Regions from separate parts of the Cohnella sp. GCM10012308 genome, predicted to be linked through region 1. Evidence: riboswitches for the same ligand, from Rfam matches in the RefSeq annotation. Region 1 holds a riboswitch; the other holds the start of a gene.
The links. Region 1 has a riboswitch for glycine ahead of gcvT (glycine cleavage system aminomethyltransferase GcvT). Riboswitches for the same ligand answer to the same signal wherever they lie in the genome.

Region 1 (14,680 bases):
TCAGCGCAAAGGCATAGTCCGCGACGGCTTCCGTGTTGGAGCCCGCCGCCAGCGTAACCTTGATCCCCCGCTCCTCGGCGTACTTCAGATCGATGTTGTCCGTACCTACGCCATACTTGGAGATGATCTTGAGCCCTGGCGCTTCTGTCAGCACTTCGCGGTCGAGCGGGTCCACGCCGACAATGATGCCGTCCGCGTCCGCGAGCAGTCCCTTCATCTCTTCCTTCGTCAAAATACGTCCATACGGGTTGTATACGACGTCGTACCCTCGCGACGCGAGCAGCTCGATCGGCGCCGGGTCCGATTTGCCGAACGAACGGGGCGTCACGACGATTTTCAGCTTCGGTGCCATGGCGGCATTCCTCCTTTGCGCGGCGCCCCGCTCACTTCCACTTCGGATTGTTGAGCACGGCCGGCTGCCCGTCGCGTTCGACGACGACCTTGCGATAGCCCTTCGTCTCGATCGTGCCGTAGTCGTGACCGGCGTCCGCGCGGAAGACGTAGAACGTAATAAGCGGTTCATGCCCGGTGTTGATGCTGCGGTGCGCGTATCGGCCCGGCACGTAGACCGCCTTGCCCGGCGCGAATTCCTGCACGTCCCAGTCGCCTTCCGGATTTTCCATGAGCATCAACCCTTTGCCGCCGATGCAGTAGTAGACTTCGGCCGTGTCGAGGACCGTATGGAAGTGTCCCTTGGTCATGTAATACTCGTCGCCGACCTTGCCCGGATAGACGATGCTCGTGCCGAACGCCAGATTGCCGTCGGACTCTGGAATGCCGAGCTCGTGGAATTCATAGACGAGCGGGTCCGCGCCATCCGCGAGCAAGCTGCGATACGCCTCGTCGTCCGCGTACATCCCTTTCATTTTCGACAGATGGCGCTTCAGCGAAGGCGCAGCGTCGGACAGACCGTTATTTAGGCTGAAATAAAGCGTAAACGGGGTTAACGGATTTTCCAGCTTCGTACCGGGCGGGTGCGTATGCGTCATGCCTTTGCGGCTCCTTTCGTCGCGCTGCCGTCTCGCAGCTCCATCGCGATTTTCTCCAGGCGGTCGAACGTCTCGCCCTCGATGGGCACATGGAATACCTCGGAGATCACCTGCGTCCAGCCATGGATAAAATAGATCCAGCCGTCTTCCACGTGCAGCGATTTTTGCGCCTGCTGACGGATCGCCTGATGCATAAAGTCGAGCGCGCCGCGGTAGTTCAGCTCCCAGACGAGTCCGCCCTCGGGGAACGCGGCGTCGTCCGTAAGCGGAGAGCCCGGACGGTCCTTGCCGAGTCCCGTCGCGTTGACGACGAGCGATCCGGCCGGCAAGCCCGCCAGCACCGCGTCATTGTCCGCCGGCGCCGGACAGAGCCTGAATTCGAACCGCACAGGCGTCTCGATGCGGCCGAGCAGCTGGCGCGCCGATTCAAGCCGCTCCGGACTGCGGTTCGTGATCACGATCGTGTCCGGCACGTCGTCGCCGCGCTCCGGCGCCGTCAGGTAGCTGCAGATCGCGAGCGCGCTGCCGCCCGCGCCCATTATCATCGCCTGGCCGCCCGTGCGCTTCCAGTGCCCCGGCGGCACGAACGCCGCCAGCGACAGCCCGCTCGAGATCGGGTCCTTGGCGTGGCCGGCGAGCCGGCCGCCAGCCTTGGAGATCGACGAGATCTCCTCGAAGGTCGTAGCGTACGGATCCAACATGTCGAACAAATCGCGCGCGGCATTAAACAGATCGATCTTATGCGTCGTGACGAGCGCGCCCAGGGAGAGCGGATCCTCCTTGATAAAACGTACGCAGTCCCGGTAAACCTCGGGCTCCGCGTGAATGGCTATGTCGATGCCGACGATCTTCGGTCCGCCGAGACCGAGCGCCTCGGCCCACAGCGGGAACAGCTTCATAATGGACGATTGTCCGGTCGTCACGCCGACAAAGTACATCGTCGGCGACGCCGCGCTTGGCGGCAGCTTCATGGCTTCGCGCTCCTCTCCTTGACCCCCGGACATCGCGGTCCGGGGTGTCAGCAGGCATGTTTGTTTTATAAGATCTATCGTAAAGCTCTATCTGGAAATTACCCGATCACTCGGCTGCTTCCAGGCTCGCGTACAACGCCTGCATGCCGTCCGCCGTCCGCCGATACCGGCCTGCAGCAACGGCGTACAGGCGATGCTTGCCCGCAGCCGGCTCGATCGCCGCTCCCGGCGCCGCGAAGCGCTCGGCCGCCGCAGCCAGATCCGGGAACAGCCCGACGCCGTGACCCGCGACGAGCGCCGCGCCGATCAGCGCCGTGTCCTCCGCCTGCAGCGGGCGGTACGGAATGCCGAGCGTATCCGCCTTGATCCGGTTGAAAAGCGCGCTGCGCGCGCCGCCGCCGGCGACATGGACGGCTTCATACGCCGCTTGGCCGACGAGACGCTCGAGCGTCCCGAGATAATGCTTATACTCGTAGGCGACCGACTCGAGGATCGCCCGGAACAACGCGCCTTGCTCGTGAGACCAGGCCAGGCCGGTCCAGCTGCCGCGAAGCGCGGGCGTGTTGGGGCAGACGCGTCCGCCGAAATGCGGAACAAACGTCAGGCCGCCGCAGCCCGGCTCCACCGACTCGGCCAGCGCATTCAGTTCGTCGTAGTCCAAGCCGGTCATACGCTTGAACCAGGCAAGGCATTGACCGCCGCCATTGATATAAGCAAGCGGCGTCCACAGATCGGGCAGCGCCGAGCGGGCATAGATCAGCGTCTTGCCCGCGGTATCCGGCCGGTACTCGGCCGTGCAGCAGGACAGCACCGACGCGGTGCCCGCCACGTCGAACAGCAGGCCCGGCCGCGCGATGCCCGCGCCGAGCGTCGCCGCGGCGGTATCGCCAAGGCCCGCCGCGATCGGCGTGCCCGGCAGCAGCCCCGCCGCGGCAGCATGCGATTCGGTCAGGCCGCCGACGATGTCCCACGGCCGGACGATGGCGGGCATCTTGTCGCCGTCGATGCCGAACGCCGACAGCAGTTCATCCGACCAGGCCATCCGCTGTACGTCGGCGAAGCCGGTGAAGTGAAGATGCGTATGGTCGATAAAGGCCTCGTGCGCGCGCAAGCCCGCGAGCCTGCCGGCGACGTAGGCGCTTGGCACGAGGAACTTGGCGATGTCCCGGTAAACCTCCGGCCGCTTCCGTCTCCACCACAATATCTTGGGTCCGTGCGCATAAGTAACAGGACTGCCCGTGATGCCGATAAAAGCTTCCTCGCCCCAGTCCCGGATGAGCGGCATCGCGGCTTCGCAGCGGCTGTCGAGCCAGGAGTCGTAGGGCGTCACGGCATGCCAGTCATCGTCGATGCCGAGCATGCCCGCCATCTGGCCGCCGATGCCGACTGCCGCCACGCGCGTCGGCGAGACGCCCGTTCGATCCATCGTCGAACGGATGGCGGTGACGACCGAGCCGAACATCTCGTCCGGGTCCTGCTCGACCTGCCCGGGCGCGGGACGAATCAGGTTCGAGGGCACGAACGCGCTGCCAAGAATCTGGCCGTCTGCCGCGACGAGCGCGGCTTTGGTCCCCTGCGTGCCCAGGTCCACGGCGATCGCGCAGTTCGAGCGGCTATTGTCGGATGGCATTTAACTCCGTCTCCCCTCTAATCAAACGCGATGACCGTCTTGATGCCCTGCGAGCTGCCGGCGTGGCGGAGCGCCTCGTCGAAGCGGCCGATCGCATAGCGCGCGGATACGAGCTTGCCGACATCCAGAATGCCGCTCGCGATAAACTGCAGCGTCTTGCGGAAATGCGCGTTGTTCGCCTTCGTGCTGCCCGTTACCAGCAGCTGCTTGTAATGGATGACGTTCGTGTCCAGCGCGACGGGCACGCTATCCTTGGGCAGGCCGCCGAAAAAGTTGATCCGGCCGCCCATCGCCGCCAGCTCGACCGCGAGCTGCTGCGCTTCGGGCGACGGATTGGCCGTCACGATGACGTCCGCGCCCCGGCCGCCGGTCTGCGCAAGCAAGCTTTCCTTCAATCCGTCCGCCGGCAGCGCGATGAAAGAAGGATCGATCCGGCGCGCCAGCTCCAGCCGGCCCGTCGATCGGTTGCTCAGGAAAACCCTGCCTGCGCCCGACATTTTGGCCAGCTGCGCATACATGATGCCGATCGGACCGGCGCCGATGATCAGCACGTCGTCTCCGGCGCGGATCGGGCACTGCTCGATCCCGTTGTAAACGCACGACAACGGCTCGTTGACGGCCGCATGGTCGAACGTCACCTGCGCCGGCAGCTCGACGACGTTGCCGAAGCGGAGCGCCTGCTCCGGCACGCGCACGTACTCGGCGAAGCCGCCGTCCATCTGGACGCCAAGCGCCTCGTAGCTTGCGCACAAATGCTGGTTGCCGCGGATGCATTCCGCGCAAATGCCGCAGCCCATGTTGGGCGCAATGCCGACGCGCATTCCGACCTGGTAGCCGGTCGTATGCGAGCCTACCTCGACGATCTCGCCGCTCAGCTCGTGGCCGAGCGTCCGCGGCGATTCCGCCGTAATGCCCGCAAAGCCGTTTTTGATCATCCGCATATCCGTGCCGCAGATGCCCGCGCTTCTCACCTTGACGAGAATTTCCCGTTCGGAGATGTCCGGCATTGGCACCTCGTCCAGCCGGATATCTCCGGGTCCGTACAATCTGGCCGCTAACATATTCGCTTCTCCTCCCTAGAGCTTGACCGGCGCGCCGGTCTTGATCGACGCGTTGCCGGCCTCGACGACGCGCACGGCCATCTTGCCGTCATGTCCCGTCACGCGCGGCGGCCTGCCTTCCAATATCGCGGCGATGAAGTCGGTATCCTCGGCGAGATAGGCTTCCTTGAAAAGCGATCGCCAGCTGTTCATGAACGGCCGGCGGAGCAGCCGGTCCGGACCCGCTATGATCGTCGTCTTCTCATGCGTCTGGCCAAGAAAGATGACGCCTTCGGTGCCGAGAATCTCCACCCGGCTGTCGTATCCGTAGCGGACGGCGACCGCGCCGTCGATGCTGGCCTGCGCGCCGTTCGCGAAGCGGGCGGTGAGCGAGACATTGTCGTAAAAGTCCGGGAAGTCGGCCGAGACATGCCGGTTGCGGTAGTTGCCTCCGATCGCATACACCTCGGACACCTCCGAGCCCGAGAACCAACGGATCGTGTCGATGTCGTGACTGTTGACCTCGGCGAGCGGGCCGTTGCTCTTGGCCAGATCGTACATCCAGGGCATCGGCTGGCTCGGTCCGCGCGTCAGCGACTTGACGAGCACGACTTCGCCGATCGCGCCTTCGTCGATCGCGCGCTTGGCCTCGACGAAGCTCTCGTCGAAGCGTCTCATGAACGCGACCTGCAGCGTGACGCCGGCCGCCTCGCAAGCCGCGATCATTTCGTCGCATTCGCGCTCATTGATCGCCATTGGCTTTTCGCACAACACATGCTTGCCTGCCAGCGCGGACGCCACGACGATATCGCGGTGATAGATCGTCGGCGTCACGACGACGACGGCGTCGATCTCCGCGTCCTCGAGCGCTTGCTTGTAGTCCGTATAGTACCGGTCGATTCCAAGCTCCTTCGCAGCCGATGCGGCCGTTTCCTGGTTCGGGTCGACGACGGCGACGAGTCTTGCCAACGGCACGTTTTTCCGGAAGTTGGCGGCGTGAATCATGCCCGCTCTGCCCGCTCCAATGATGCATACGCCGATCTCTCTTTGCTGCATGAGCCTTTTTCACCCGCTTTTAATAATTAGATGTTTCTTTCGTTTTATTTCACTTTTTCTTATTTCGCCAACAAACAACAATCATTTGCTGTTATATAGTATAATTCACTTGAAGCATGTGCTAGATTGATCATTTTTGCGATCGGATGATTTAATTTGCGATATTCATTCAACCTTAAAGGAAGATGGCCATGAGCGAGGGAAATTCGGACGTCATGTTCGCCGAGGAGCGGCAGGCGGCCATTGTCAGAATGGTTCAGGAGCGCGGGAAGGTGCTCGTGCCCGACCTTGTCGCCTTCTTTAAAATGTCGCCGGCTACGATCCGGGGAGATCTGCGGGATCTCGAAGCGAGAGGCTTGATCAAGCGCACGCATGGCGGCGCGATTCCAAGCGATGCCGCGCCGGTCGGCTTCGAGCTGGACAACAAGGGCAAGACGGTCAAAGACTTGAGCCTCAAGGAAGCGATCGCCAGAAAGGCCGCCGAGCTGGTGGAGGACGGCGATATTATCATTTTGGATGCAGGTCTGACGACCAGAGAGATGTGCAATCATTTGCAGGATAAAAAGAATTTGACAGTCATCGTCAACGATATCGAGATCGCCTCGATGCTGGAACGTCTCGACAACGTGTCCGTCGTCGTCATCGGCGGCATGCTGCGCCGCCATTTCCACTGCACGGTCGGTCCGTTTGCGGTCAAGCTGCTCTCCGAGCTGAACGTGGACAAGGTGTTCCTCGGCACCAATGCCTTCAGCGTCCGCAAAGGCTGCACGACGCCGGACATGAACCAAGCCGAGGTCAAACGAACGATGATCCGAATCGCGACGCAGGTCGTGCTGCTGTGCGACAGCGCCAAGATCGGCAAAAATTCGTTTGTCCAATTCGCGGAGCCCGGCGAGATCGATCTGGTGATCACCGACAGCCGGATAACCGGGCAGCACCTGCGGGAGATGACCGAAGCGGGCATGGAAGTGATGGTCGAACCCGTTCATTGACGTTAGTGACAGAGTCACTTTCTTGCACGTAAACAAACCGCCAGGTGAGTTAGTCCCTGACGGTTCTTTTTGATTTTGGCGGACATCCGGAAAATCAATTCGCGCGGAACGCCTATCGCCGACCGGCTATTCCGCTTGCCGGCTCATCCGGCGATCCATCCCGATGGAAGGCCGCTCATCAGCCGCAACGTTCATAACATAATGCCTGCAAATATACATCCTTTTTCGTCCATGTAGAACCTTTTGAGTATAAAAGATGCGAATATGCATCTTTTTATCTCCATCAGCGCGATTTCCGGCTTGTGCGTTGCATTTACCTGCATATCCGCAGGTATTTTATCTGGCACCGATGGTCGGCAAAAAATACCTGCATAAATGCAGTTTTGGGGCGCAACACATCCGATAAATCTTCGCCACGCCACGCCATGCCGAAAGCGCGCTTACCCGTCCACAAATGTCCGCCGCCCAGGTCCTGCAGCAATAGTCCCGATATTTGAACCGCGCTTTCTCGCTAATAGCTCCCGCAGCCAGCCGGTTCGGCACATGCAGTTCCTTCTCGTTTCGCCTATCCCCCTCCGCCAGGCAGCTCGCCTTGCGGAATTAGGAAAAGGCCGGTTCGACGGCAAGCGGCGCCAGCGCGGAAGTCCGGTCCATGAATATGAACGCGTCGTATCGTTCCGCCAGCATCGTAGGCACGTAATTGCCGCGCTCGTGTTCCGGATGATAAACGACGCCGATCGCACGGTGATCAAGCGGCCGCTCGAGCAGGATCCGCTCGGCATCGTCGAGCATGAGCAGCTTGTCGGCAGGCTCGATGCGGTGAAGCAGCTCCTCGAGGCTTCCGGGCTGCGCGGGCGGAACCTTCATCGCCTCGAATGGCCGCCCCCATCCGCGCCCCGCGATCACGGTGCCTTCATAAGTACCGAAGCCGACAGCATAGACCTCTGCGCCATAAGACTCGCGCAGCAGTTGCCCGACGTTCACCATGCCTTCCTCGGCTATGTCGGTCGCGCGCGCGTCGCCGATATGCGTATTGTGCGCCCAGACGATGGACCGCGCCGCCGGCCCGTAAAAAGCCATCAGCCGCTCGAGAGCCGCGACCATGTGCCGGTCGCGCACGTTCCAGGATTCCGCGTCATGGCGAATCATCGTCCGGTAATAGTCCTCCGCGCCTTTCATGGCCAAAGCATTAAGCTCCGCTGCAAGCGCATCCTCGCGGTCTCCCGCGCGCGCCTCGCGCCATCCGTCCTGCAGTTTGCGCAGCAGCGCGACGACTTCCGCCTCACAGCCCTCGCCATAAAAGTTAGCCGCGATGCCATACTGCTGCTCCTCCCGACCGTGGGGCTCGAAGCATTCAAAGGCGCGCTTGGCCGCCTCCAGGTCCGCGTCGTCCTTTTCCCCGAGGTACTTGAGAATCTCGTCCATCGACTCCCATAAGCTGTATAGATCAATGCCGTAAAAACCCACCTTGTCCTCTTCGGCCTTGCCGTCGTTGTAGACGCGAAGCCAGTCGGCAAACGCCGCGATCTCGCGATTCGCCCACATCCAGGTCGGCCAACGCGCGAAATCCCGCAGCGCTTCGGCAGCGATCGTGCCGGCTGCGTCGTCGCCTTTTACGTAACGGTTCAGCACATAACAGGAAGGCCAATCGCCCTCGACTGCAATGAACTTAAAGCCTTTTTCCACGATCAGGCGCTTGGACAGCTCCGCCCGCTCGGCATAGAACTCGGACGTACCGTGCGAAGCTTCGCCGATCAATACGAATTTGGCTTCGCCGGCCCGGTCCACGAGCGCTTCCGCATATGCGGCTCCGGGAAACGGCGTCGCATGGCGCTCCAAAGCTTGAAGCGCTTCGGATTCATTGTCGCGCATATCGGTCTCCTCCGCTCTTGAGACGAACGCATTCCTGAGGTTAGGATGCGCGTTGTCATTGAGCCCGATACCCACCCTCCTGAAGCTTTTCCCGCAGCAGCGCGAACGCTTCGCGCAATCGCTCCGCCGGGATGTCGGCGTAGCGGTCGCCGATGCTGACCTCATAAGCGCTGCCGCCGTCATCCAGCCCCTTGACCCAAGTGGACAAACCGACGCCGGTCGTCTCGCAAACGCTGCTCAGAACCGATTCCAGCGCTTCCTTCGGCAGATCCGCATGGACGTGGAACATATTGGACACCGGCACCGACGGTACGGTACGTATCGCATCCCCGCAATCGTTGTACAATTCGGCCAGCGCCATCGCTTCCTTGTAATACTGTTCCATTTTGCCGATTCGCAGGTCAAAGTAATAATCCGAGCTGATAATGTATGGATACAAGCTGATCAGATCGCCGCCGTGCCGCCGCTTCCATATCTTCGATCGTTCGGCGAGCGCCGCATTTCCTGCCAAGATCGCACCGGCAATGCCTCCAAGCCCTTTGTAAAAAGATACGTAGACGCTGTCGAACAACGTGCAGAGCTCGGCAGCAGACTTCCCGTAGTAAGGCAATATTTCGAACAGGCGCGCGCCGTCCAGATGCATTCGGATGCCGCGGCTGCGGCAGTAGGCGGAAATTTCCTCAAGCTCCGCATAAGGAGGCAGCTGGCCGCCGATCTCCCGCTGAGGCAGTTCGAGCAACAGGCATGCGACGTCGTCTGCGAGCTGTCGGACGTCCGCCGGACGAATAAGCCGATCGTGATCGGCCAACAGCACGGTCTCGATCCGATGCAGCTCCTTCAAGCCGTCCTCTTCGTGAAGCTCCAGATGACTGAGCGGATGATAGGCGACCTTCCGCTTCCCCGTTTCGTCGCAGTGAATCCGCAGCGCAATCTGCTGCGCCATCGTTCCGCTAGGGAAAAACACCGACTCGGGCTTGCCCAGATAAGCGGCCATTTTCGTCTGAAAGCGCTCGATCGTTTCTCCTTTTCCGTACATATCGCTGCTCGCGTTCCCGTCCGTTCCTTCGAATGCCTCCAGCAACACCTGGACGTTCCGTTTGCCGTGGCCGACGACCGGATACTTGCTGTTTTTAAATGCATCCGCCAAAGTCATGCTGCCGTTCATGTCGAGACCCTCCCTGAATTTTTCGATTTCCTCAGTATAACATGCATTTTACCGTTGACACTTCCTCCCAGACTCATGTATGAATAGACTGTAACGACAAAAGCATAATGCGGATGAAGGCAACGGGAGAGATCGCCCATCGTGAACTCGGAGGCGGCGCCGAAGGAGTAACCCTCTCAGCGAGGAGAATCTCTCAGGCAAAAGGACCTTTGCCGGACGCGACTCTGGAGAGCATTCCGCAGCATGACGCGGGATCACCCACGGGGAAACTTGGTTCCGAGAACGGACCTAAGGTAACTCTCAGGTACAAAGGACAGAGCGAAAAGAGGACGCAGGCAGCTTCGGCTGGGGGCGCGCTTTCTTTTTGCGGCTGTCCTTTTTTGCGTCCGGCGTTACCGACTGAGGCTTTAAAATACCGACCATGGCTTCAATCAAGGAGGCGAGAAACAACCATGTCCGAATTGAAAAGAACCCCGCTCTACCCGATCTATGCCGGGCTTCCCGGCGTCCGTTGCATCGATTTTGGCGGCTGGGACCTTCCCGTGCAGTTCTCGGGCATTCAAAAGGAGCATGACGCGGTACGCCTGCACGCCGGTCTGTTCGATGTCTCCCATATGGGAGAGTTCATCGTGACGGGCGACGGCGCGGAGCGTTTCCTGCAGCGAGTGACGACCAACGATGTCTCGAAGCTGACGGACGGTCAGGCGCAGTACACGCTGATGTGCGACCCGGACGGCGGCGTCGTGGACGACCTGCTCGTCTACCGGATCTCGGCGGACCGCTACATGGCCGTCGTCAACGCCTCCAACATCGACAAGGATTTTTCGTGGATGCAAGCTCATCTGCCGGGGGACGCGTCGCTCGAAGACGCTTCGGACCGCTATGCCCTCCTCGCCCTTCAGGGCCCTCGCGCAGCCGATATTCTCCAGATTGCCGGTGCGACGCCGGACGTTTTGGCGCTCTCTTCCTTCCACTTTAAAAAGGATACGCCGCTCGCCGGCGCAAGCGCCCTGATCTCCCGTACGGGGTATACCGGCGAGGACGGATTCGAGATCTACGTCCCTGCCGCGCACGCAGGCGACGTCTGGCATGCGCTGATGGCGGCGGGTGAACCGCTCGGACTGTTGCCTGCCGGTCTCGGCGCCCGCGACACGCTCCGCTTCGAAGCGCGCCTGCCGCTGTACGGGCAAGAGCTGTCCGACACGATCACCCCGCTGGAGGCGGGCGTCGGCTTCTTCGTCAAGCTGGACAAGGAAGACTTTATCGGCAAGGACGCGCTGGTTAGACAGAAGGAAAAAGGCTTGCCTCGCAAGTTGGTCGGCATCGAGCTGATCGACAGAGGCATCCCCCGCTCTCACTACCCCGTATTCGCGGGAGACGAACGGATCGGGGAAGTAACGACGGGGACGCAGTCTCCGACGCTGAAGCGCAGCCTGGGCCTTGCCTTGGTCGACGCTGCTTACGCCGCGATCGGCACCGAGGTCGAAGTCGAGATTCGCTGCAAACGGCTGAAAGCCGAAGTGATTAAAACCCCTTTTTACAAGAGAATGCCTAAGGAGCGATGAACCGCATGCCTAATCTCCATCGATACATCCCGATGACCGAGCAGGACCAGGCCGATATGCTGGAGACGATAGGCGTCCCCTCCATAGAGGGGCTCTTCCGCGACATTCCGGAGGCCGTCCGTTACCGCGGCACGCTGCCGATGTCCGGCGCGCTCGACGAGTTCTCGCTGCTGGAGCATATGAAGGAACTGGCCGGGCGCAATGCCGATACCGACCGTTACAAGAGCTTTCTCGGCGCCGGCATTTACGACCATCATCTCCCCGTCGTTATTAATCACATGATCTCCCGATCCGAATTTTATACCGCTTATACCCCCTATCAGCCGGAAATCAGCCAAGGCGAGCTGCAAGCCATCTTCGAATTTCAATCTTACATTTGCGAGCTGACCGGCATGAAGGTCGCCAATGCGAGCATGTACGACGGCGTTACCGCCCTCTCCGAAGCGGGCGCGCTCGCCGCCGGCGCCACCAAGCGCAAGCAATTGATCGTCTCCCGCGCCGTGCATCCCGAAGCGCGCGAAGCGCTCCGTACGATGGCCCGTGGGCTCAATCTGGACATTGCCGAAGTCGGCTGCGCGGACGGCGTCACCGATCTGGACGCGCTGCGCCTAGCCGTCACGGCCGACACGGCCGCCGTGCTCGTCCAGTCGCCGAACTTCTTTGGCGCGATCGAGGATCTGGCCGCGATCGAGCCGATCGCCCACGGCGTCAAGGGACTGTTCGTCGTGAGCGCCAATCCGCTGGCGCTCGGCCTGCTCGAGACGCCGGGCAAGCTCGGCGCCGATATCTGCGTCGGCGACGCGCAGCCGCTCGGCATCTCGCAATCGCTCGGCGGTCCGACCTGCGGCTTCTTCGCCGTCGCCGAGCCGCTCATGCGCCGGATGCCGGGCCGCATCGTCGGCCAGACGACCGACATCGACGGCAAGCGCGGCTTCGTGCTGACGCTGCAAGCCCGCGAGCAGCATATCCGCCGCGAGAAGGCGACGTCCAACATCTGCTCCAACCAGGCGCTGCTCGCCCTGTGCGCTTCCATTTATCTGTCGACGATGGGCAAGCAAGGACTGCTGGACGCTGCGCATCTGAACCTGCAGAAGGCGCATTATGCGGCCGGCGAGCTGACGAAGCGCGGTTTTACGCTGCCGTTCGGCAGCCCGTTCTTCAATGAATTTGTCGTGAAGCTGCCGGCTGGCGTTTCGGTTAAAGAGACGAATCTGAGACTGCTGGAAGCAGGCTTTCTCGGCGGTTACGACCTGGGCGTTGCGTATCCGGAGCTGGCAGGCCACATGCTGGTCGCCGTTACCGAAAAACGCACGCGTCAAGAAATCGAGGGCTTCGTGAGCAAACTGGAGGAGGTGGCCATATGACCGCATCGATGAATGCAGGACCAGATAAAGTGCCAACGGAAAAAGCATTGATCTTTGAGCTGAGCAAAGCCGGACGCGTCGCTTATTCGCTGCCGCCTTGCGACGTGCCCGAGGTTCCGGCTGCCGAGCTGATACCGGCCTCCATGCTGCGCGAGACGCCGGCCGCGCTGCCCGAAGTGTACGAAGTCGACGTGATCCGCCACTATACGGAGCTGTCCCGCCGTAACTTCGGCGTCGACAACGGCTTTTACCCGCTCGGCTCCTGCACGATGAAGTATAATCCTAAAATCAACGAAGATACGGCTCGCCTCGCAGGCTTTGCGAAGATCCACCCCTACCAGCCGGAGGAAAGCATCCAGGGCGCGCTGGAGCTGCTATACACGCTGCAAAACGACCTCGCCGTCCTCACCGGCATGGACCAAGTGACGCTCCAGCCGGCCGCCGGCGCACACGGGGAATGGACCGGCCTGATGATGATCCGCGCCTATCACGAGAGCCGCGGCGAGCGTCGCACCAAGGTTATCGTGCCCGATTCCTCGCACGGCACGAACCCGGCGAGCGCGACGGTCGCCGGGTTCGAGACGGTCACGATCAAGTCCGACGAGCGCGGCATGGTCGACCTGGCGGCGCTGCGCGCGGCGGTCGGCAGCGACACCGCGGCGCTTATGCTGACCAACCCAAGCACGCTCGGCTTGTTCGAAGAGCAGATCGTCGAGATCGCCGCGATCATACATGAGGCGGGCGGCCTGCTCTATTACGACGGCGCGAACTCCAACGCGATTATGGGCATCACCCGCCCGGGCGACATGGGCTTTGATGTCGTGCACCTGAACCTGCATAAGACGATGAGCACGCCGCACGGAGGCGGCGGACCTGGCGCAGGCCCCGTAGGGGTGAAGAGCAGGCTCATCCCCTTCCTGCCGAAGCCGATCGTCGCCCGCCGCAAAGACGGCACGTACTACTTTGACTACGATCTCCCCGAATCGATTGGTCGCGTCAAAGCGTATTACGGCAACTTCGGCATCCTCGTTCGCGCATACACGTATATCCGGACCTATGGACCGGAAGGCTTGCGCCGCGTCTCCGAGTGCGCCGTTCTCAACGCCAACTACATGATGGCACGACTAGCGCCGCACTACGAGATTCCGTATCCGGGCGTGTGCAAGCACGAGTTCGTCATGTCGGGCCGTGGCTTGAAGCCATTCGGCGTACGCACGCTCGACGTCGCCAAACGCCTGCTCGACTTCGGCTACCATCCGCCGACGATCTACTTCCCGCTTAATGTCGAGGAATGCATCATGATCGAGCCGACCGAGACCGAGAGCAAGGAGACGCTCGACGGCTTTATCGATACGATGATCCGAATCGCCGAGGAAGCCCGCACAAACCCGGAGCTCGTTCTGAACGCGCCCTACAACACCGTCGTTCGCCGTCTTGACGAGACGACCGCCGCCCGCAAGCCGGTGCTCAATTGCGCTTGCAGCTAAATCTATGCTTGACCGACGCGCAGCCCTCCTTTTCAAGGAGGGCTGCGTTTTTGAATGATTTGACATTGGACCGGGAGGTCCCGGCGTTTTATGATAAAGGTTAACATAACTTATTTTTAGTATTCGTACTTCCAAGGAGGCGTATCGCAGGCATGTCCTTATTACTTGGCTCGCACGTATCGATGTCCGGCAGCCGCATGCTGCTGCAAGCCAGCGAGGAAGCGGCCTCGTACGGCGCGAATACGTTCTTGATCTATACTGGCGCTCCCCATAACTCCCGGCGCAAGCCGATCGAAGCGCTGAATATCGAGCTCGGCAAGGCCCATATGCGGGAGCACGGCATCTCGAACATCGTCGTTCACGCACCGTTTATCATCAATCTGGCCAACACGATCTCGCCGCGAACGTTCGAATTCGGCATCGAGCTGCTGCACGAAGAATTAGTGCGTACCGAAGCGCTCGGCAGCCGCCAGCTTGTCCTGCACCCCGGCTCGCACGTCGGCGCCGGCGCGGAAGCGGGCATCGCCCGTATCGTCGAAGGTCTTAATG
Region 2 (14,680 bases), on a different contig from region 1:
CGGCCAAGTATACCGGCGGCGTCTGGGTGGGCACCTTCCTGAAGGTCGTGACATACCAGCGCGTCGAGCAGGCCGGCGTTGAGCGTCTTGCGCCGCACTGCGTGCGGCAATCTTACCGCGAGGGCTTGATCGGTCACCTGCGCTCCGCCAATATCCGTCTGACAGGCGAGCTCGACGCCAAGCCGGAGGCAGTCCAAGAGGTCGCACAATTCTAAAAGGTCCGGCAACGATTGCACGCAAGCAGGCCGTCCTGCCGTCATCGCGGATGCGGCAGGGCGGTCTTTCTTTATCATTCGGTTAGCGCTTGCAAAACCGACTGCCGAAGCTGGCAACGATCACCATAGCTGAGTTTTGAAAACTTGTGTTACTTTAAATAACACATCAAGTCAATTTAGTGCACCATTTTCGTCAATCGCGTTAATATTCACTGCTGCCGCCTCCTTCTATAATAGAGACAACAACAAAGCAGCAATAGAAACAGAGCAATCATCACATCACAGAATGGAGGGATGACGCCATAGACGCTCTTGCGGAAACGAACAGAAACGGAGCGAACAATAAGCCGGAAATTCGTGCCCCTGACGCCAGTCGGCCTCACGCAGCTGCCTCCCGCAGGACGAAGCTGAACAAATGGCTCATTTTCGCGGCCTTCGTCGGGCCGGCGCTGCTCTGCTTCCTGCTCATTCAGATCATCCCGTTCGCGGTCGGGATCTACTATTCCTTTACCTCCTGGAACGGCGTCAGCTCCGCCGTCGATTGGGTTGGACTCGACAACTTCAAGCGAATTCTGACGAGCGACAGCAAGTTCGCGGACTCCTTCTTTTTCACCGCCAAATTCACGGTCGTCGCCGTTCTCGTCAGCAATGTCATCGGCCTCGGGCTGGCACTGATGATTAACGGGGCGCTCAAGTCCAAAAACGCGCTTCGCACCGTCTTCTTCCTGCCGAACGTCATCGGCGGCCTGCTGCTTGGCTTCATCTGGCAGTTCATCTTCGTCAAAGGATTCGCGGCCGTCGGCAGCGCGACGCACATTCCGTTCTTCGAGCTTCCCTGGCTTGGCGACGCGAACACGGCCTTCTGGGCGATCGTCATCGTATTCGCCTGGCAGCAGAGCGGCTATCTGATGATCATCTATATTGCGGCGCTGCAAGGCGTGGACAACTCGGTTATCGAGGCGTCCCGGATCGACGGCGCGAGCCGTTGGATGACGCTGCGCAAGATCGTCCTGCCGCTGATCGCGCCGGCGTTCACGATCTGTCTGTTCCTCTCGATGTCGCATGCTTTTAAAATTTACGATCTGAACTATTCGCTCACGGGCGGCGGTCCGTTCAACTCGACGCTGTCGGTCGCGATGAATATCTACGCGGAAGCGTTCACGAACAACCACTACGGCATCGGCTCGGCCAAATCGCTCGTCTTCTTCGTCGTCGTGGCGCTCGTCACGCTGGCACAGGTCATGCTCACCAAGCGGCGGGAGGTGGAGTCGTAAAATGGATAACAAATACACGTCCCGCACCTTCGTCATGGAGATCGTGGCCGTCGCGATCGCGCTGCTCTTCCTGGTGCCCTTTTACTTCGTGCTGATCAACGCGGTGAAGAGCAACGCGAACATCCTGCTGGATGCCGCCTCGTTCCCGAAGGACGTCATTTGGCACAACTTCCGGCGCGTCTGGTCGCTGCTCCACTTTCCCCGGGCGTTCATGAATTCGATTTTCGTCACCGTATTCGCCAATGTCGGACTGATCGCCATCAGCGCGATGGCCGGCTGGATGCTCGCCCGTACGCAGGGCAAGGTCAGCAATCTGATGTTCGGCCTGTTCGTCGCGGCGATGGTCATTCCGTTCCAGACGATCATGATCCCGCTCGTTAAGCTGAGCGCTTCGCTCGGGCTGGTCAACAGCATTCCCGGCCTCATTTTCATCTACTTCGGCTTCGGCGTCTCGATGTCGGTGTTCCTGTTCCACGGCTTTATCAAGGGCGTGCCCCTTGAGGTGGAAGAATCCGCCCGCGTCGACGGGTGCACGCCGTTCGGGGTGTTCTATAAGATCGTGTTTCCGCTGCTTAAGCCGATCATCATGACGGTCATCATTTTGAATACGCTCTGGATCTGGAACGACTATCTGCTGCCGCGTCTCATGCTGCAGGATTCGCAGCTGCACACGATTCCGGTCGCGATGAGCGCGCTGTTCGCCCAGTACAACAAGCAGTGGGATCTCGGACTCGCCGGTCTTGTCATCGGCACGCTGCCCATCGTCGTTTTCTCCCTCATGCTGCAGAAGCATATCGTCAAAGGCATCGCGGCCGGCTCGGGCAAATAAGGCGCCCTGCAAAAGCCCGTGCAATTCGCAATTCGCGACTATCTCGGTATTACTCTTGCGGCCGCCCGCGGACGAAAGAATCATATATAGCTTGAGCAACCCACTATCAGGAGGTCATGCAGAGAGATGAAAAAGATCGGCATGTTGGGCGTATCGATGGTAGGACTGGCAATGGCGGTATCGGCTTGCGGAAGCAATGACAGCACGAACAATGCGGCCCCTGCGGCTTCGGGCAGCGCAAGCGCATCGACCGGCGCATCGGCTGCGACGGCCGCAAGCGGCGGCGATCCCGTCACGATCAAGGTGTTCCAGCTGAAGGTCGAGATCGCGGACAAGTTCGAGGCGATGGTCAAAGAATTCGAGACCGAGCATCCGGACATCAAGGTCGTCGCCGAGACGGTCGGCGGAGGCACGGGTTACATGGACGCGCTGAAGGCGAAGTTCGCGGCCGGCGAAGGTCCGGACATCTTCAACAACGGCGGCGCAAAGGAAATGCAGCTATGGAAGGAGCACCTGGCCGATCTGTCCGATCAGCCTTGGGTGAGCCACCTGCTGCCCGGTACAGGCGACGGCATGAAGGACACCGACGGCAAGCTGTACGGCATGCCGATGAACATGGAAGGCTACGGCTACCTGTATAACAAAGATCTGTTCGCCAAGGCGGGCATCACGGAGCTGCCGAAGACGCTGACGGAGCTGCAGGCGGCCGCGCAGAAGCTGAAGGATGCAGGCATCGCGCCGTTCGCGAACGGCTTCGCCGAGTGGTGGATTATCGGCAGCCATTTCACGAACGTCGCCTTCGGCCAGCAGGAGGATCCGGCCGGCTTTATCCAGCAGCTGAACGACGGCACGGCGACGATTCCGTCCAACGCGGTCTTCAAGCAGTTCCAGAACCTGATGGATACGACGATCAAGTACAGCAACGACAACCCGCTCACGACCGACTACAACACGCAAGTGACGCTGTTCGCTTCCGGCAAGGCGGCGATGCTGCAGCAAGGCAACTGGGTTGAGAGCATGATCGGCGACATCGACGCAAACTTGAACTACGGCATTCTGCCGATGCCGGTGGGCGACGAGGCGACCTCAGACCGCATCGTGGCCGGCGTACCGAACAACTGGGCGGTCAACAAAAATTCGGAGCATGTCGAAGCCGCCAAGACATTTCTCGACTGGATGGTATCCTCTGCGGCAGGCCAGAAGTACATGACCGAAGAGTTCGGCTTCATCCCTGCGTTCGACAACATCCCGACGGACAAGCTGTCGCAGCTGAGCCAGGATATCGTCGCCTACTCCAAGGAAAACAAGACGATCCCGATGATCTGGACGAGCTGGCCGGACGGGGCCAACAAAGAGTTCGCCGCTGCGCTGCAGGAGTATTCCGCGGGCAAGATCAAGTGGGACGACGTGCTGAACAAGATGCAGGATTCCTGGAATAATCTGAAATAACTATACGAGCGCGAGTGCGAGAAGGAATGCCCCGGGCATTCCTTCTTCGTCCTCGGCAGGCCTGTCGAGCGAAGGGGAACTCTTATATACTGGATTCATCTACGACTAGAAGACAGATAGGAGAATCCCGTTGATCCGGACAAGCCTGCGGAACAAGTTCATCATCCTGTTGCTGCTCATCAGCGTGCTCCCGTTTGCCGCTTCCGTGCTCTTCACCTATTTGTATACGCGCGATTCGCTGAAGGATCAGTTTCTGCAGGAAAACGTAAACCTGATGAGCCTCGGCAGCGTGCATCTGGAGAGCTACATGGACGAGCTGATGGATATCACGCTTTCTTTTTACAGCGATCCCGCCTTCATCAACTACCTGCGGACGGCCGACCGGGCGAACGACTACGAGACGTTCTGGACGGTACGGGACGAGCTGACCCAAGTACTGTACGCTAACGAGAACATCCAGCGGGTCAGCATCGCATTGGTGAAGGACAAGCGTAATATACTCGTGTCAAAAAGCCGGGTCAGCTTCTCCGCGATCACGGACGAGCAGCTGGCGGAGTATGCCAAAGTGGACGACAGTCCTAATCACGTGTACATCGAGACTATGCCGGGGCCGGTTCAGAAGGGCGGCGCTTCGGGCACTTCGTTCACGATTCTTCGTTCTCTGACCGACGCGCCGTCTACCAATCTGCTCGCTTACTTTTCGATCCAAGTCGCGCCTGCCAGAGTGAAGAGCATCAGCGAGAAGCTGTATACGCCCGGGCAGGAATTGTTTTCGATCCTGACCTCCGAAGGCGTTCCCATTTTTAGCTCCGATGCCGGCTACGAAGATCCCGAGCTGGTCGAGCGGATCCGCGGTCTGAAGCCGGACAGCGGCACGCTGGAGTGGGACCGGGGCGACTTTCACGGGATCGTCCTCTACGAGCGGATCGCCAACACGGACGGCGGGTGGACTTTGATGAAAAGCATTCCCTACGAGAATCTGTACCGGCAGGGCTTCCGCATCACGCAGATCAACATCGCCATCGGACTCGTCGGCATCGTACTCGCGATGGTGGCCGCGCTGCTGTTTTCCCTCCGCATTACTTCTCCGCTGCGCATTTTGCTGGATAACATCCGCCGCATCGAGAAGGGCAAGATGCAGGTCGGCTTCGAATCGCTCGGCCACGACGAGATCGGCGTGCTCGGCGAGAGCTTCCGGCAGATGGTCGGAAGGCTTAATCATCTGATCGACCGGGAGTACAAGCTGGAGATCGAGAACAAAGCGAATCAACTGAAGGTGCTGCAGTCCCAGATCAACCCGCATTTCCTGCACAACGCGCTGCAGTCGATCGGCGCGCTGGCGCTTAAGAATCACGGGGCGCAAGTCTACGCGCTCGTGACCAACCTGTCCAAGATCATGCGTTACAGCATGAACACGGACGAGGACAAGGTGACGCTGATCCGGGAGGTCGGCAACGCGGAGGCGTTCCTGCTGCTGCATAAGGAACGGTTCGACGACGAATTCGAATACGAGATCGACGTCGATGCCGACATCCTGAACGTGCCGGTGCCCAAGATGCTGCTCCAGCCGATCATCGAGAACTACTTCAAGCACGGCATGGACCTGAGCGGGGGCAAGACGGGCATGCTCCGCATCGGCGGCTGGAGGGAAGAAAACGACATCGTGCTCGTCGTCGCCGACAACGGGCGCGGGATCGGGTCCGAACGGCTGCAGCAGCTGTACCTGCAGCTTCATGAGGACAGGCCGGGCCAGCACGGGGAGGAGCCGAACATCGGTCTGCGCAGCGTGTACTTCAGGCTCCGGCTATATTACGGATCCCGAGCCAGTTTGCGACTGGCGGACGGCGAGGCCGGCGGGCTGCAGGTGACGATCCGGCTGCCTATCGAGATCGCGGCGAAGGGTGAAGCGCTATGAAGGCTATCATAATCGACGATGAAAAGCATGTAAGAGGCGTATTGCGCATGCTCGCGGACTGGGAGCGCTTCGGCATCGGCGAAGTGCTGGAGGCGAGAGACGGCGAGGAAGCGAAAAAGCTCATCGCGGAGCACCGGCCCGAGATCGTGTTCACGGACATGAATATGCCGAACCTGGACGGTATCGGGCTGCTGGAGTGGCTGCGCGAGCACGCCGGAGACAGCAAGACGATCGTCATCAGCGCCTATGACGACTTTCATTATATGCGCAACGCCATCTACTACGGCAGCTTCGACTACATTCTCAAGCCGATGGAGGCCGACGTCTTGAACGAAACGCTCGGCCGGGCGGTGGAGACGTGGCGCCGGGAGGCGATCAGCCGCTTGTCCGCGTTCGAAAACGACCGGATCGCGAGCGCCGCCAAGCCGCTGTACTGGGACCGGGTGCTGTCGAGCTTGCTGGGCCGGTCGCCGGCGCCGGAGGCGGCGGAGCGGCTCGCGCGCGAGTTCGGGGCGGTGCCGGGACGCGATCTGTTCACGGTGCTGCTGATCTCCGTGCGCGCTTATGCGGCCGTGAAGTCAAGCGGCAAAATGGAGGACGCGTTCGCCGCGCTGCTGCCCGTCTGCGCCGAGGCGCTCCAGCCGGGAGAGGGCGTCGCCTTCCGCCATACGGCCAAGCCGGACGAGCTGGCGATCCTGGCCTGGAACCTCAAAGACGCGGATGCGCTGGCCAAGCGGATTCACGCCGCCGTCTGGCAGGCGGCCCGGATGAAGCTGCTGGTCGCCGTCGGCAGGGCGGCGCGTCAGATCGCGGATGCCTACGAGTCGGCGCTTGACGCGATGATGCGGTGCGACCTGCAGAGCGCGTTCAAGGCGAGAGCCGTCGTCCGCTTCGAGGACGTCGAGCCGCGTCCGGTGCTGCACCTGCTCGACTACGCGCAGGACCTCACGCTCGCGCTGCAGAGCGGCAGCGCGGAAGGCGCGGACCGGCTGCTCGACCGCGTGCTGGAAACCGTCAAGGCGTCGGGCGGCATGACGTTCGAGCAAGTGCATAATTGGGAGAGCCAGTACCGGCTGCTGCAAGCCCGCTGGCTGCAGGAATACGATATCCGCGACAGCCGCGGGCTAAGCGGCGGCGAAGGCTATTGGGACGAGGACGGCAGCTTCTCCATGCGCCGGTTCCGCGACGAGAAGCGCCGGCAGTTTCACGAGCTGATCCGGCTGCTGCACGACGTGAAGTACAAGAAGGAGAAAAACAGCATTCGGGAGATCGAATCGTACCTCCGGCAAAATTACAAGCGCGAGGTCACGCTCCAGGAGATCGCCGAACGCTTCTATCTGAGCCGGGAATATATCTCGCGCAAGTTCAGGCAGGAATTCGGGCTGACGATCACCGATTATGTCACCCAGGTGCGCATCGAGAAGGCGAAGGAGCTGCTCGAAAACCCGCATCTGAAGGTGTACGAGATCGCGGACTACGTCGGTTACCAAAACGACAAATACTTCATTAAAGTGTTCAAGCGTGCGGAAGGCGTCACGCCGAGCGAGTACGTGCGCACGCGAGCGGAGATGAAACGGGGCGGACCGTCCGACTGAGCCGCCCGGGCGTGCGCACGGAGACTCGGCGGAGGCTTCGGCGGGCGAAGCGACAGGCGACGAGACGGCGATAGGCGACGGGAAGGAAAGAACGGTGGCAATGATGGCAAACCGGCGTTGGACCGCTGAGGCGGCGTTGTTTTTCGCGATAAGCGTGCTCTTTTTTATCAGCATTACTTCCTTTGACCCCTTTGTATCCTCCTATGCGGCTGATCTAGGCATACCGGCCGTCCTGATCGGCAGCATGGTCGGGATCACCGGTCTCGCCTCCATGGTCGCGCGGCTTCCGGTCGGCATCGTCTCGGGGTTCCTGTCGAAGCGCAGACTGTTCATTCAGACAGGCTTCGCGTTGACGGCGATCAGTTGGGCGATCGCTTATATCGCGCCGGGCGCCGCAACGTTGTATATCGGCAAGCTGAGCAACGGACTGGCCGGCTCGGTCTGGGTGATCTACACGGTCATGTTCGCTTCCTACTTCGCCGCGCGGGACGGAGCAAGGGCGATGGCGGTCATCTCCATCGCCTCGCCGCTCGGTTCGCTGGCGGGTTCGACGGCGGGAGGACTCGTTATCCACGCTTTCGGTTATGCGGCCGGGTTCCTAGTCGCGGTCGTCGCCGCCTTGCTCGCGCTTGCGCTTACCATATTCCTCAAGGACGAAGAGGCGACGGAACGTAAGAGGGCGAGCCTGGATAAGCGCGCTCTGGCGGCTCAGTTCGCCGACGGACGGTTATGGGCGATCTCGCTGCTCGGCATCGTCGTCCAGATGACGATGTACGGGACGCGGGACACATTCACGCCGTTGATGGCGGCCCGGCTCGGCGCTGATCCGATCGCGATCAGCTGGCTGGCCAACACGCATCTGATGATGTTCGGGCTGTCCACGGCGCTCTGTCCCTGGCTGTATCGGAACCTGGGGCTGGGCAGGACGGGCGTGTTGGGCTTTGCGCTTCAGGGAGCCGCAATCGTGGCGATGGCTGCAGCCTGGGAGCTGCCTATGCTGTTCGCGCTGCAAGCGGTGGCGGGCATCGCGTACGGGTTGGCATTTACGTTTTTAATGTCGATCGTGCTGGAATCCGCCCGACCGCAGGAGAAGACGATGCGCATGGGCTTTTTTCAGAGCATGTATTCGGTCGGCGTATTCGCTGGCCCGTTGCTCCTCGGACTAATCGTTGACGGCGTCTCCGAGGCTGCGGGATTTGCAGCCTGGGGAGGGTTGTCGGTGCTCGGCGCGCTTTTGACCGCTCTGCTGCTGCGTCGCCGCCGCCGGAACGAACAACGAGAGGAAGCGCCGGAAGATGCGGGCGGCCTGGATAAGGAGGGGTATCGTGCAGCCGTACAGGACCATTAACGAATTGCAGGAAGCCTATCGGCAAAGGCTTGTTTCTCCGGGGGAGATTGCGGATTATTACTTGAGCCAGATCGAGTCTGCGGACTGTGACTACCGGTCGGTGATTACCGTGACCGGCGAGACGGCCCGCCGTCAGGCGAGCGCGGCCGGCGAACGGCTGACGGCGGGGCGAGAGACCGGCGCGCCGCTGCTCGGCGTGCCGGTCACCATCAAGGATAACATCGATACGGCGGGCATCCGGACGACCAACGGGTCGCAGATCGACCGGAACCGTGTCCCGACTGGCAATGCAGCTGTCGTCGATAGGCTGGAAGCGGCCGGAGCCGTAACGGTAGGTAAGGCGAATCTGTACGAGTACGCATTCGGCATCACGTCGGACAACCCCTTCTACGGCGACGTACGCAATCCCTGGGACATGCGCTATATGGCCGGCGGGTCGAGCAGCGGCTCGGCGGCGTCGGTCGCCGCCGGCTTCTGTATCGGCTCGATCGGGACGGATACGGCGGGCTCGATCCGCGTGCCGTCGTCCTGCTGCGGCGTCGTCGGCCTGAAGCCGACGTACGGCCTGATCTCCGCGGACGGCGTCGATACGCTGTCGTGGACGCTCGATCATGTCGGGCCGATCGCGGGCAATGTAGCGGATCTGGCGCTGCTGCTCGAGGCGGCGACTGCCCGCTCCTATGAGGGCGCGCGCCTTGCGGATATCCGGGGCATGCGGATCGGGGTGCCGCGCGAATTCGTCTATCGGCGCATCGAGCCTGCCGTACGGGCGCTATTCGACGCGGCGCTGTCCGTGCTCGTCGCGCTTGGCGCCGTACTGGTCGACGTCGAGCTGCCGCTGGCCGATCGGGCGGTCGCCGTGGCGACCGGCATCGCGACGCCGGAGGTCGGCTATTCGCACCGCGAGCGCATCGCCGCTTCGATGGCGCTGTACGGCCCCGGCGCGGCGGACACGTTCGCGCGCAGCCGGGCCGCGTTAGCGCACGATTATATGGAAGCCATGCGCCTGCGCGCCGAGATGACGGGCGGCCTGGACGCGCTTTTCGGCGACGTGGACGCGATCGTCACCCCTACGATGCCGGCAGCGCCGACGCTGCTCGGGCAGCAGGAAGTGCTGTTCCCCGACGGCGTATCGGAGTCCGTGCACGAATGCATGATCCGCTTCACCTGCCTATATGACGTGACCGGGCATCCGGCGCTCTCTATTCCTTGCGGGCTGACGCCGGACGGACTGCCCGTCGGCCTCCAGATCGCGGCCGCGTATCACGGGGAGGATACCGCGTTCCGCGCGGCCTATGCTTACGAGCAGGCGGCGCTCCTTGAATTTTACGACGAACGGGAAAAACGAGTGAAGCACTGCCGACCTTCCGATTGACGGCGCGCATATCAACATAAAGGTGGAATTTCGAATGGAAACGAACAGCAGCGAAGTCAAGACGACCGATTCCGCGCCAGTCGAGCAGCAGAAGAACGGACCCGGACGCGCCGCATCCGCGACCCGGACCGCCCCTGCAGCGCCGCCTCGCCGCATCAAGCAGAGCAACGTGTTCTACGCGGATGCCGAGGACGTGAACATGATCGACGTGAACGACGACTACGATTACATTCATATTCCCGAAGACAAGCAGCGCAAGCAGCGCATGGAAGGCTTCGACCCGGCCTACAACAATATCGTCGATTACATCGTCAAGATCACGCGTCAGATCTGGAAGGAAAAAGACATCGGCCTCATCTACGAAACCTACAGCCACAACGTGTCGGTGCACAAAGGACTGCTCAACAGCCACGGGGTGAACGAGGTCGTGTCAGGCACGCTGCAAACGCTGCACGCTTTTCCCGACCGTAAGGGTCTCGGCTGGAGCGTTATCTGGTCCGGCGACGACAAGGAAGGCTTCTTTACCTCGCACCGCGGCAAATCGATGGGCACGAATATCGGCGACAGTCTGTACGGTCCGGCGACGAACAAGAAGGTCGTCTTCCGCACGACGGCCGACTGCATGGTCCTGAACAACAAGATTTACGAGGAATGGCTCGTAATGGATACGTTTCATATGGTGCAGCAGCTGGGTCTAGATCCGGTCGAGATCGCCAAGGGGCTGGCCAAGGGGACCAAGACGCTGACCGCCCCGCTGCACTTCGGGTTCCCCGAGACGGCGGAGATCGGCTTGCCGCCTGTGCCGTACACACGTCAGTTCGAAGAGTTCGAGATCGGCGACTTTATGCTGGAGATGATCAACCGGGTTTGGGAGCGCAGATCGTTTAATTATGTAAAAGAATTCTACGATCCGAGCGCGGTCATCCACTACGTCTGCAATCGCGATCTGATAGGCGCGCAGGAGATCAAGGGCATGTTCATCAGCTTCTTCGCCTCGATCCCGAACGGCAAGACGCATATCGACCGGATCACCTGCAACCGCCGCGGCTCCGATCTGGATTGGGACGTAGCGGTCCGCTGGCGCATCCAGGGCACGCACGAGGGCATGGGCTACTTCGGCAAGCCGAGCGGCAAGCCGATCGAGATCTTCGGCGTGAACCATTACAAAGTGAAGGCCGGAAAGATCATGGAAGAGTGGTTCCTCTTCGACGGCATCGACGTGCTGCGGCAGATCTATATGGAGACGGGTACGGAGGCGGCGGTAACGGGTGCTTCCGGCGGCGCAGGCGGTGACGGCAGCTTTCCGGGCGTGTCTTGAGCCGTTGCGGCCGGCGATGAATCATGCGGCGTATTCGGGCGAGTCGAAATTTTGCAACAATGCGTCACCTATATTGACACTAACGCCGCGCGTGAATTAAGCTATCCGTGTCAAACGAATATTGCGGATGAAGATGGCAGGGAGAGACTGCGCCCACTGGCGCGGCACCGAAGGAGCAAGTCCGCGGCCGGCCCGCCGCAGGATCAAACTTTCAGGTAAAAGTACCGCCATCCGACGCGCCTCTGGAGAGAGCGAACAGCCACCAAAGGGGTAAGGGCGGAGCGAACGCCCCGTCTAATCTCTCAGGTACCCGGGACAGAGCATACGGCAGCTTGCCGTTGCTCTGTCCTTTTTTGCCGTTCGGCGCTTGTTGCGGCAGACAGCGGTGCGACCATAAACGAGAGGATGACGAAGATGAGCGAGATCAAGGCGGGATTGGGCTACACGGAGGAGCATGAGTGGGCGGAGGCGACGGCTACCGTCATAAGGGTCGGCATTACCGACTATGCGCAGAGTCTGCTCGGAGACATCGTCTTTGTAGAGCTACCCGGCGTAGGCGACGAACTCGCGGCCGGCCAGCCGATGGGGACGATCGAATCGGTCAAGACAGTGTCGGATCTGTTCAGCCCGGTAGACGGCAAAGTCGTACGCGTGAACGAGGATCTGCTGACTGCGCCGGAGAAGGTTAACGCCGATCCGTACGGAGAGGGTTGGATCGTCGAGGTCGAGGTGGAAGGCGATCCCGCGGAGGCGGTAAAGGGCCTGATGGATGCCGGACAGTACGAGGCGTTTCTTGCGAGTAAGTAGTCAGACTGTACGCAGACGATCAATGACTGAAGCTGTAAGCTCGGAACGGCCGGCTTCATGATGCGGGGATGAATTATGGCCTTCTGTAACCCAGTAGCTAAATGCCTGCATCCGTGCAGGCTTTCAGCCGATTTGAAGATCGGAAGAGAAAATGCCTGCAAATCAGCATCTATTTAGCTGCGAAACCCGAAAATCGCAAGAGAAAGAGATCAAAGCCTGCAGATTCGCATCTTTTTTTGTTCAAAAGTCTGTTATGCAGGAAAAGGATGTAAATATGCAGGCATTCATCTGTTCCCCTCCGGCAGGCGAATCGCGCACAGGAGGAGGCATCGTCCGATCGCGCACCGCTGCCGGCGTCACTCTGGAATTTAGCGCGGTCTGCAATGCGTTCAGGCGGTCGGGGGCAGGCCGCTAATTTTATAGGCTACTGCCAAAGAACCGCCAGGCGATCTTCCCTGGCGGCTTTTTCCTATGTCTGCTGGCTTTTTCCAATGTCTGCTTTGAAGTATTTCCGAACTACTTCCCATCCTTCGCCGCGCCAGCCAGCCTCATCAACTGCGCGATCTCCTGATCGTGGCTGCCGGACGTCCCGTCCGCGCCCTGCGCCCGCAGGCGGTCGATCAGCGCGACGGCCTCGGGGCCGGCGACGGTGACGATGCGCTCGCCGTAGCCGCGGTCCTTCAGCCACTGCTCGGCCGCGGCCAGCGTATCCGTCTGGTCCGTGTCGACGGAGCGAATCCCGATGCCGCCGTGCGGGCCGGGCTCCGGACCTTTGCCGGACAGGCCGCCTGTGTTGCTCAGCAGCTTGCGCTGCAGGGGATCCGCGGCGGAAGCGGACGGCCCCCGGTCCTTGGCCGCGAGGAATACGGTGTCGTTCGCGACGAGCACGCGAATGCCTGCCAGCCCGGCCCCGGCGAGCTCGGCCTCCACGTCCGGCGAAGCGCCACGGCCGCGCAGTCCCGAGCTGCCGATCCGGCTCAGCACGCCGCTGCCCATGCCTTGTCCGGATGCGCCGTATTGGTTGGTCGTTCTCGTCTTCTCCCGGTCGACGCTCGGGATGACTGCCGGATCGTGCTGTCCGGCAATCTGCGGACGCTGCACGGAGTGCAGCTTCAGCCGGTCGTCGACGATGCGCTGCGCGTCTGCCGCCTGCTTGACCGACTGCTCGCGCATGCTGTGGCTCTGGCAGGCGGCCAACGTCAGTACGCCTGCCGCGCAAGCGAGCGCGAGCATCCGGCGCTTTGTTGCGAATGCGTTTGCCATGGCGAATCTCCACCTTATATTGGATTGGTTTTGAAGTTAGCATAGCCAGCCGCCCGGAATGCATAAGGACTTAATTTTGGAAAAAACTAATCGGGAAAATCCGGAACGAAAATTGGAGGTGAAAGGATGGCTGACCAGAATCACAATGGCGGCTCAGGCCACGACAACGTCGAGCAGCCTTCCCGGCGGAAATTTCTCGTCCAGGCCGGCTATGCGGTCGGTGGCGTTATCGTGGGCGGGGCGCTCGGCAGCCTGATCCGGCCGTCTAAGAAAACGGAGACCGCTCCCCAAACGGGCGAGGGTACGGCGACGGAGGTCAAAAGCTACAACCGCGCGCCCATGTTCTTTACGCAGGAGCAGCTCGGCATCGTGTCCGCTGCTACGGAGCGGATCTTTCCCGCGGACGACGCCGGTCCCGGCGCGCTGGCGCTCGGGGTCCCGTTTTTTATCGACCATCAGCTGGCGGGCGAGTGGGGGTTCAATTCCAGGGAATACATGTCGCCTCCCTTTTATGCGGGAGAGAAGGTGCAGGGCTATCAAGGCCGGCTGAAGCGGCGGGAAATGTTCGAGATCGGACTGCGGGAATTGGAAAATTACAGCCAGACGAAATTTACGAAGGGCTTCTCGGAGCTCGCGGCCGAGCAGCAGGACGAGGTGCTGAAGGCGTTCGAGTCCGACGAGGTGAAGCTGACGACGATCTCCGCGAGCGGTTTTTTCAAAATGCTGCGGAGCAGCACGATCGAAGGCGCGTACAGCGATCCGCTGTACGGCGGCAACGCGGACATGAACGGCTGGAAAATGCGAAGCTACCCTGGCAACCAGATGAGTTACACGGACGTCATCGACAAGGACTTCGCGGTCATCGCGCCGAGCAGCCTGCAAGACCATCTAAGCGCCCACTAAGGCGGAGAGGACAAGACCAACTATGGCCAAAACGCTGCCGAAAACGGACGTCGTCATCGTAGGCGTCGGCTGGGCGGGCGGCATCATCGCCGCCGAGCTGACGAAGAGCGGACTGAACGTCGTCGGCCTGGAGCGAGGCAAGGAACGCAAGACGGAGGACTATTTTATGGTCCACGACGAGCTCCGCTATGGACTGCGGTACGAGCTGATGCAGGATTTATCGAAGGATACGGTGACTTTCCGGAGCACGGAGAAAGTCCGCGCGCTGCCGATGCGTTCGTACGGCTCGTTCTTGCTCGGCGAGGGACTGGGCGGAGCCGGCGTCCACTGGAACGGGCAAACTTACCGCTTCCTTCCGTACGACTTCCAGATTCGTTCCAAGACGATCG

Region 2: another riboswitch for glycine. It lies ahead of gcvH (glycine cleavage system protein GcvH); the one in region 1 lies ahead of gcvT (glycine cleavage system aminomethyltransferase GcvT).

Annotation. Positions count from the first base shown of each region.
Region 1 covers NZ_JBHRYU010000039.1:815-15,494, reverse strand. Annotated here, with positions in the region: gene ACFOTD_RS29480 (phosphoglycerate dehydrogenase) at 1-352, opposite strand, end outside; gene ACFOTD_RS29475 (glucose-6-phosphate isomerase) at 384-989, opposite strand; gene ACFOTD_RS29470 (shikimate dehydrogenase family protein) at 986-1,960, opposite strand; gene ACFOTD_RS29465 (xylulokinase) at 2,067-3,590, opposite strand; gene ACFOTD_RS29460 (alcohol dehydrogenase catalytic domain-containing protein) at 3,608-4,651, opposite strand; gene ACFOTD_RS29455 (Gfo/Idh/MocA family oxidoreductase) at 4,667-5,686, opposite strand; gene ACFOTD_RS29450 (DeoR/GlpR family DNA-binding transcription regulator) at 5,878-6,678, shown strand; gene ACFOTD_RS29445 (erythromycin esterase family protein) at 7,279-8,550, opposite strand; gene ACFOTD_RS29440 (threonine aldolase family protein) at 8,606-9,715, opposite strand; glycine riboswitch at 9,829-9,934, shown strand; glycine riboswitch at 9,938-10,034, shown strand; gene gcvT (glycine cleavage system aminomethyltransferase GcvT) at 10,168-11,280, shown strand; gene gcvPA (aminomethyl-transferring glycine dehydrogenase subunit GcvPA) at 11,286-12,644, shown strand; gene gcvPB (aminomethyl-transferring glycine dehydrogenase subunit GcvPB) at 12,641-14,131, shown strand; gene ACFOTD_RS29420 (deoxyribonuclease IV) at 14,284-14,680, shown strand, end outside.
Region 2 covers NZ_JBHRYU010000005.1:196,684-211,363, forward strand. Annotated here, with positions in the region: gene hisD (histidinol dehydrogenase) at 1-215, shown strand, start outside; gene ACFOTD_RS09045 (carbohydrate ABC transporter permease) at 665-1,489, shown strand; gene ACFOTD_RS09050 (carbohydrate ABC transporter permease) at 1,491-2,318, shown strand; gene ACFOTD_RS09055 (ABC transporter substrate-binding protein) at 2,445-3,767, shown strand; gene ACFOTD_RS09060 (sensor histidine kinase) at 3,898-5,682, shown strand; gene ACFOTD_RS09065 (response regulator) at 5,679-7,277, shown strand; gene ACFOTD_RS09070 (MFS transporter) at 7,378-8,625, shown strand; gene ACFOTD_RS09075 (amidase) at 8,603-10,000, shown strand; gene ACFOTD_RS09080 (ester cyclase) at 10,035-11,318, shown strand; glycine riboswitch at 11,446-11,555, shown strand; glycine riboswitch at 11,559-11,639, shown strand; gene gcvH (glycine cleavage system protein GcvH) at 11,733-12,125, shown strand; gene ACFOTD_RS09090 (hypothetical protein) at 12,642-13,388, opposite strand; gene ACFOTD_RS09095 (gluconate 2-dehydrogenase subunit 3 family protein) at 13,515-14,291, shown strand; gene ACFOTD_RS09100 (GMC family oxidoreductase) at 14,314-14,680, shown strand, end outside.